One region of the Pseudomonas sp. S11P7 genome, then DNA from elsewhere that is predicted to be linked to it. Evidence: predicted binding sites of a transcription regulator. Region 1 holds the regulator's gene; the other holds the start of a gene.

Region 1 (3,406 bases):
TCAGGCCTGGCGCATGTTGCTCGCGCATCTGGCGCGGATGATTGCCGTGCCGGAAGTCGAGCCGCTGGAAGAGGGCGGTGTCATCGCCATGGTCGGCCCTGCCGGCATGGGCAAGACCACCACGCTGGCGAAACTGGCGGCGCGTTATGTGCTCAAGTACGGCGCGCAGAATGTGGCGCTGGTGAGCATGGACAGCTTCCGCATCGGTGCGCAGGAACAACTCAAGACCCTGGGCCGCATTCTCAATGTGCCGGTGACCCACGTCGATCCGGGCCAGTCGCTGGTGCAGGCGCTCGATCCGCTGCTGCGCAAGCGCGTGGTGCTGATCGATACCGCCGGCCTGCAGGCCAGCGATCCGGCGCTGCGCATGCAGCTGGAAAGCCTGGCCGGGCGTGGCATTCGCTCAAAAAATTATCTGGTCCTGGCAACCACCAGCCAGAAACAGGTTCTAACCGCCGCTTATCATAGTTACAAGCGTTGCGGGCTGGCCGGCTGCATTCTGACTAAACTGGATGAAACAGCCAGTCTTGGTGAAGTGTTGAGCCTGGCGATCAGTCATGAATTGCCGGTCGCGTACCTGACCGATGGCCCACGGATTCCGGATGATCTGCATCTGCCGCGCCGTCATCAACTGGTCAGCCGCGCCGTCAGCGTGCAAATGCAGGAAGAACCCAGCGAAGAAGCCATGGCTGACATGTTCGCTGATATCTATCACAGCCCGACCAAGCAGGTTGGCTGAGGTAATCATGAACAGTTTTTGTACCTACATCGATGGTCTGCCACGCATTGTTCCGATCCGGAACGCGCAGCCAGTAATGTGGCCTCCGTCTATGCAAGACAAGGTAAAGAAATAACATGGGCAGCATGCATCCCGTACAGGTGATCGCGGTGACCGGCGGCAAAGGTGGCGTCGGCAAGACTAACGTGTCAGTGAACTTGTCGCTGGCGCTGGCAGAGCTTGGCCGTCGGGTCATGCTGCTGGACGCCGACCTCGGTCTGGCGAACGTCGACGTTCTGCTGGGGCTGACCCCCAAACGCACGCTGGCTGACGTCATCGAAGGCCGCTGCGAATTGCGCGACGTGCTGTTGCAGGGCCCGGGCGGGATTCGCATCGTGCCGGCGGCGTCCGGCACGCAGAGCATGGTCCACCTGAGCCCGGCGCAGCACGCCGGCCTGATTCAGGCGTTCAGCGACATCGGCGACAATCTCGACGTGCTGGTGATCGACACCGCTGCGGGCATTGGTGACTCGGTGGTCAGTTTCGTCCGCGCCGCGCAGGAAGTGTTGCTGGTGGTGTGTGACGAGCCGACCTCGATCACCGACGCCTACGCACTGATCAAACTGCTCAACCGCGATTACGGCATGAACCGCTTTCGCGTCCTTGCCAACATGGCGCAGAGCCCGCAGGAAGGCCGTAACCTGTTCGCCAAGTTGACCAAGGTCACGGACCGTTTCCTTGACGTCGCCCTACAATACGTCGGCGCCGTCCCGTATGACGAAAGCGTGCGCAAGGCCGTGCAGAAACAACGCGCCGTCTACGAAGCCTTTCCACGCTCCAAATGCGCTCTGGCCTTCAAGGCCATCGCGCAGAAGGTCGACACCTGGCCGTTGCCGGCCAACCCGCGCGGCCATCTGGAGTTTTTCGTCGAGCGTCTCGTGCAGCAAACCGCAGGGCCTGTGATATGACCGCCAGTGGCATGAATCTTTACAAGAAGTCGGCGCGTGACGCGCAGTACGAATTGATCGAGCGTTACGCGCCACTGGTCAAGCGCATTGCCTATCACTTGCTGGCACGGTTGCCGGCCAGTGTGCAGGTCGAAGACCTGATCCAGGCCGGGATGATCGGCCTGCTCGAAGTGTCGACCAAATACGACGCCAGCAAGGGCGCCAGTTTCGAAACGTACGCGGGCATTCGAATCCGCGGCGCGATGCTCGATGAAGTGCGCAAAGGGGACTGGGCACCACGCTCGGTTCACCGCAATACCCGGATGGTCAGCGACGCGATTCGCTCGATTGAAGCTAAAACCGGCCGTGACGCTAAAGATCACGAGGTTGCGGCCGAACTCCAATTGAGTCTCGACGATTATTACGGGATTCTGAATGACACTTTGGGCAGCCGCCTGTTCAGTTTCGACGACCTCTTGCAGGACGGCGAACACGAAGGGCTGCACGAGGATGGCGCCAGTGCTCATATGGAGCCGTCACGCGATCTGGAAGATGAACGCTTCCAGACGGCGCTGGCGGACGCGATTGCCAATTTGCCGGAGCGTGAGCGACTGGTGTTGGCGCTGTACTACGACGAAGAGCTGAACCTCAAGGAAATCGGTGAAGTCCTTGGCGTCAGTGAATCGCGGGTCAGCCAGTTACACAGCCAGTGCGCGGCCCGTTTGCGGGGGCGTTTGGGGGAGTGGCGAGCGCGCTGAAGGCAGTGTGGGGACACTGCGAAACGAGGCTGGTGCGGTGGTAAGCGGCGCCGGTCTCGATCCGTTGTGCTCCAGACAAACTTTAAGTGCTGCGCCAATTGATTGAAGTGGCGCGTCCAGGTGCTGGGCGCGTTTAAGACTGCTTGGAGGTCGAATTGAACAAAGACATGAAAATCCTCATCGTTGATGACTTCTCAACGATGCGGCGGATCATCAAGAACCTGCTGCGCGATCTTGGGTTCACCAACACCGTCGAGGCCGACGATGGCGTAACCGCCATTCCGGTCCTCAACAGCGGCAGCATCGACTTTCTGGTAACGGACTGGAACATGCCGGGCATGACCGGTATCGACCTGCTGCGCCACGTGCGCGCCGATGAAAAACTCAAGCACCTGCCGGTGCTGATGGTGACCGCTGAAGCCAAGCGCGAGCAGATCATCGAAGCCGCTCAGGCCGGTGTGAACGGCTACGTGGTCAAACCTTTCACGGCTCAGGCGTTGAAAGACAAAATCGAGAAGATTTTCGAACGCATCGGCTGATGAACGCGCGGGGGAGCTATGGAGCATAACGAATCTTCACAGGGCGATTTTGAATCGACCCTGAAAAAACACGCGGTCGAACTGGTCGAAAGCCTCGAAAAAGGCAGGTTCGGCGACGCGGTGCAACTGATCCATGAGCTCAATCAGACCCGTGACCGTGGCCTGTATCAGGAAGTGGGCAAGCTCACGCGTGAACTGCACAGTGCGATCGTCAATTTCCAGATCGATCCGCACATGCCGCAGGCCGAGGAAGTGTCGCAAATCACCGACGCCACCGAACGCCTGGGCTATGTGGTCAAGCTGACGGAAGCCGCGGCCAACCGCACCATGGATCTGGTGGAAAGCGCCACGCCGGTGGTCAACAGTCTGGCCGATGAAGCCCAGACGTTGAGCGCCGATTGGGGTCGCTTCATGCGTCGCGAGGTCGGGGCTGAAGAGTTCCGA
Region 2 (3,406 bases), 2.0 Mb from region 1:
TGACCGAAGCCGCGCGGCTTTTATTGCCGGGTATTCGCGAAGGTTTCACCGCGCTGGAGCGCGCCTGCAACACCCTGCGTGCCGAAGACGACATCCTGCGCATGAAAGCGCCATCGACTCTGACCATGCGCTGGCTGCTGGCGCGCCTGAGTCGCTTCCGCCATCTGCAACCAGGCAACGAAGTGCAACTGACCAGTGCGTGGATGGACATCGATTCGGTGGATTTCAATGACGAGCCGTTCGATTGCGCGGTGCTGCTGAGCGACGGCCATTTTCCGCCGGACTGGGAAGCCAGCCTGTTGTTTGCCGAAGAGCTGATCCCGGTCGGCGCGCCCAATCTGCTCAACGACCAGCCGTGGGACGTGGCGCGGCTGGCCAGCACCGAATTGCTTCATCCGACCCCCGACCGTCGCGACTGGCGCAGTTGGCTGGAATGCATGGGGTTGTCGGACCAGGTGTCACTCAAGGGCGGGCAGGTGTTCGATACCCTCGAGCTGGGGATGATTGCTGCGGCGCGCGGTTACGGTGTGTCGATGGGCGATTTGCTGATGGTCGCCGAAGATGTCGCCCAGGGACGCCTGAGCCTGCCGTGGCCGACGGCGGTCGCCAGCGGCCTGAGTTATTACCTGGTGTGGCCGAAAACCCGTCCGGGAGGTGAACGTTTGCGCCGCCTCAGCGATTTCCTGCAAGGCGAAGTCCGCGCCATGGAACTGCCAGCTGTGGCGCGCTTGAGCTGAAACGTTGGAGCGGCGACAATGCAGGCCTTACGCCATACCCACGTTGCGCGCTCAAGTATTCGGATTCACCGCCGACTATGAGCAAGTGGAACCGTCGTGCCGGTTCCACGCTGCACCCCCATTATTAGAATATTTTTCCGGGCATTTACCGCGATCAAGGAGGATTCGGTGGCTCGGCCAGGAGCTGTTCATGTCTCAACCTCGTGCTCGGATCGCCTCGCAGCTGGGCCTCGCCCTCGCCGTGATACTGGCGATTGTCATCAGCGGCAGTACGGTGTTCGCCCTGCGTTCGCTGGACTCTGCCAACCTCGCCACCCGTGAAGAGCATCTGGCCAGTGAGGCGCGGCTGCTGGCCGACCAACTGAGCACGTTCCACGGCACGCTGCGCGAAAGCACCCTGCGCCTGAGCGGCTTGTTCGAGAAGCGCTTTGGCAGCGGCTTGAGCGTGCACCCTGACCAGCCCGTAACCGTGGCCGGCGTGCAGACCCCGGGCCTGCATCTGGGCAACGAAGTGCTGAACAACAACTTCAAGGAAGTCGACGAGTTCAAGCAGATGACCGCCGGTGTGGCCACGGTGTTCGTGCGCAGCGGCGAAGACTTCATTCGCGTCAGCACCAACGTCAGCAAGCAGGACGGCACCCGCGCCATCGGCACCGTGCTCGATCATGCCAACCCGGCTTACGCGAAGTTGATGGCGGGGCAGAGTTACGTCGGCCGCTCGCTGCTGTTCGAGCGCTATTACATGTCGCAGTACACGCCGGTGCGCGATGGCAGCGGCAAGATCATTGCTGTGCTGTACGTCGGCTTCGATTACACCGATGCGCAGAACGCCCAGTTCGCCAATCTCAAGCGTTTCCGCATCGGCCAGACCGGCTCGCTGGCCCTGCTCGACGAGCAGAACAAATGGCTGGTGCCGATCGCCGGTGTAGAGTCGCTGGACCAGGCAGTGCCAGCCATCAACGCACTGGTGAAAACCCCGGGCAAAGGCGAATTCTGGAGCGACCAAGGCGAAGATTTCTACAGCATTGCCGTGCCGTTCGAAGGTGGCCCGTGGTCGGTGGTGGCGAGCATGCCGAAAGCCGAGATTCGCGCCGTGACCTGGAGCGTCGGCACGCAACTGGCGATTGGTAGCCTGCTGGCGATGTTGCTGGCGGTCGGTTCGGTGGTCTGGCTGCTGCGCAGCAAACTGGCGCCGTTGAGTGACCTGGTGCGTCAGGCTGAAGCCTTGGGCGCAGGTGATCTGAGCGTGCGTCTGAACGTGTCGAGCAACGATGAAATCGGTCAGTTGTCCCGTGCGTTCAACCAGATGAGCCAGGCCTTGTCGACCATGGTCGAGCACATCCGCCGCTCTTCCGAAGAGGTCAACAGCCGAGCGCAGGCGCTCTCCGGTTTGTCCGGAGGGGCTTATGACGGCATGGAGCAGCAGTCCGGCGAGATCACCAGCATGGCCGGCGCGGTGGAAGAGTTCAGCGCGACCTCGCTGAACATCGCCGACAACATGAGCGCCACCCAGCGTCTGGCCCAGGAGAACGCTCAGCAGACGCAGATCGGCCGCAGCTCGATGGAAGAAGCCTCGTCCTCGCTGGAACAAATCGCAGGCGCTCTCAACAGCACCGCCACCGTCATCAATACCCTCGGTCAGCGTTCCCAGGAAATCGGCGGCATCGTCGGTGTCATTACCTCGATCGCCGAGCAGACCAACCTGCTGGCACTCAACGCGGCGATCGAAGCGGCGCGTGCCGGTGAGCAAGGTCGCGGCTTTGCCGTAGTCGCCGACGAAGTGCGCAGCCTGGCCTCGCGCACCCGTCAGGCCACCGATGAAATTTCCAGCATGATCCACAGCATCCAGCAGGAAACCGGCAACGCGATCAGCACCATGGAGCAGGGAAATGTGCTGATGCAGGAAGGCCTGTCGCGCAACGCCAATGTCGCCTCGGCGCTGGCGCGTATCGATGAGCAGAGCCGTTCGGCCGGCCAGCAGTTTGCCGCGATCACTACGGCGACGCAGGAGCAGAGCAGCACCGCGACATTGTTGAGCAGTAACTTGCAGAGCATTGCTTTGGCTAACAGTGAACAACGCGAAGTGGTTTCCAATCTGGCGGTAACCGCCAAAGAGCTTGAGAAACTGGCGGCGGACTTGCGTTCCGAGGTTGATCGCTTTCGTTGATGCGCGTTTGAAATAGCTTTCGCGAGCAGGCTCGCTTCCACAGTGTTCGGTGTGATTCACAGATTTTGTGAAAACCCGGATCCCCTGTGGGAACGAGCCTGCTCGCGATTGCGTCAATGAAGATCTTCGGCAGAACATGCGATCTGTCGATCTAATACACTTGCTGAAACGTTTCCGCAGCGCTATAAAAATGGCACAACTCCAATAAAGGCTGCTGCCATGACCCCGCTCAAACTCGCCGTCGCACTCGGCGCACTCTCTGCTGCTTCCCACGCCATGGCTTGGGATTACGTCCTGCTCGATAGCAACAAGCCCGCGCAAAACTGGACCATCACCAGTGCGCAACTGGGCGTGAAAACCGACAAGCCCTTTTCTGTCAGCCTGCGCACCCTGCACGGCGGCCGGCAGGAAGGCGTGAGCATCGTCGATATTGATAACGGCACCATGAAACTTTCCGTAGTGCCGACCCGTGGCATGAACGTCTTGCAGGCATCCGTCGGCG

The links. The regulator FliA, encoded in region 1, starts transcription of late flagellar genes. The targets are predictions, from matches to a motif close to CTAAAGTTTNNNNNNNNNNNGCCGNTAA.
Region 2: M0746_RS26560 (methyl-accepting chemotaxis protein) is a predicted target of FliA. The motif match lies at 788-815, and genes of this name have one in related genera.

The regions. Positions count from the first base shown of each region.
Region 1 is NZ_JALPKS020000002.1:3,836,948-3,840,353, reverse strand. Features, by position in the region: gene flhF (flagellar biosynthesis protein FlhF) at 1-739, shown strand, start outside; gene fleN (flagellar synthesis regulator FleN) at 856-1,686, shown strand; gene fliA (RNA polymerase sigma factor FliA) at 1,683-2,423, shown strand; gene M0746_RS17635 (chemotaxis response regulator CheY) at 2,591-2,962, shown strand; gene M0746_RS17630 (protein phosphatase CheZ) at 2,981-3,406, shown strand, end outside.
Region 2 is NZ_JALPKS020000002.1:5,814,416-5,817,821, forward strand. Features, by position in the region: gene M0746_RS26555 (LysR substrate-binding domain-containing protein) at 1-737, shown strand, start outside; gene M0746_RS26560 (methyl-accepting chemotaxis protein) at 928-2,904, shown strand; gene M0746_RS26565 (aldose 1-epimerase family protein) at 3,124-3,406, shown strand, end outside.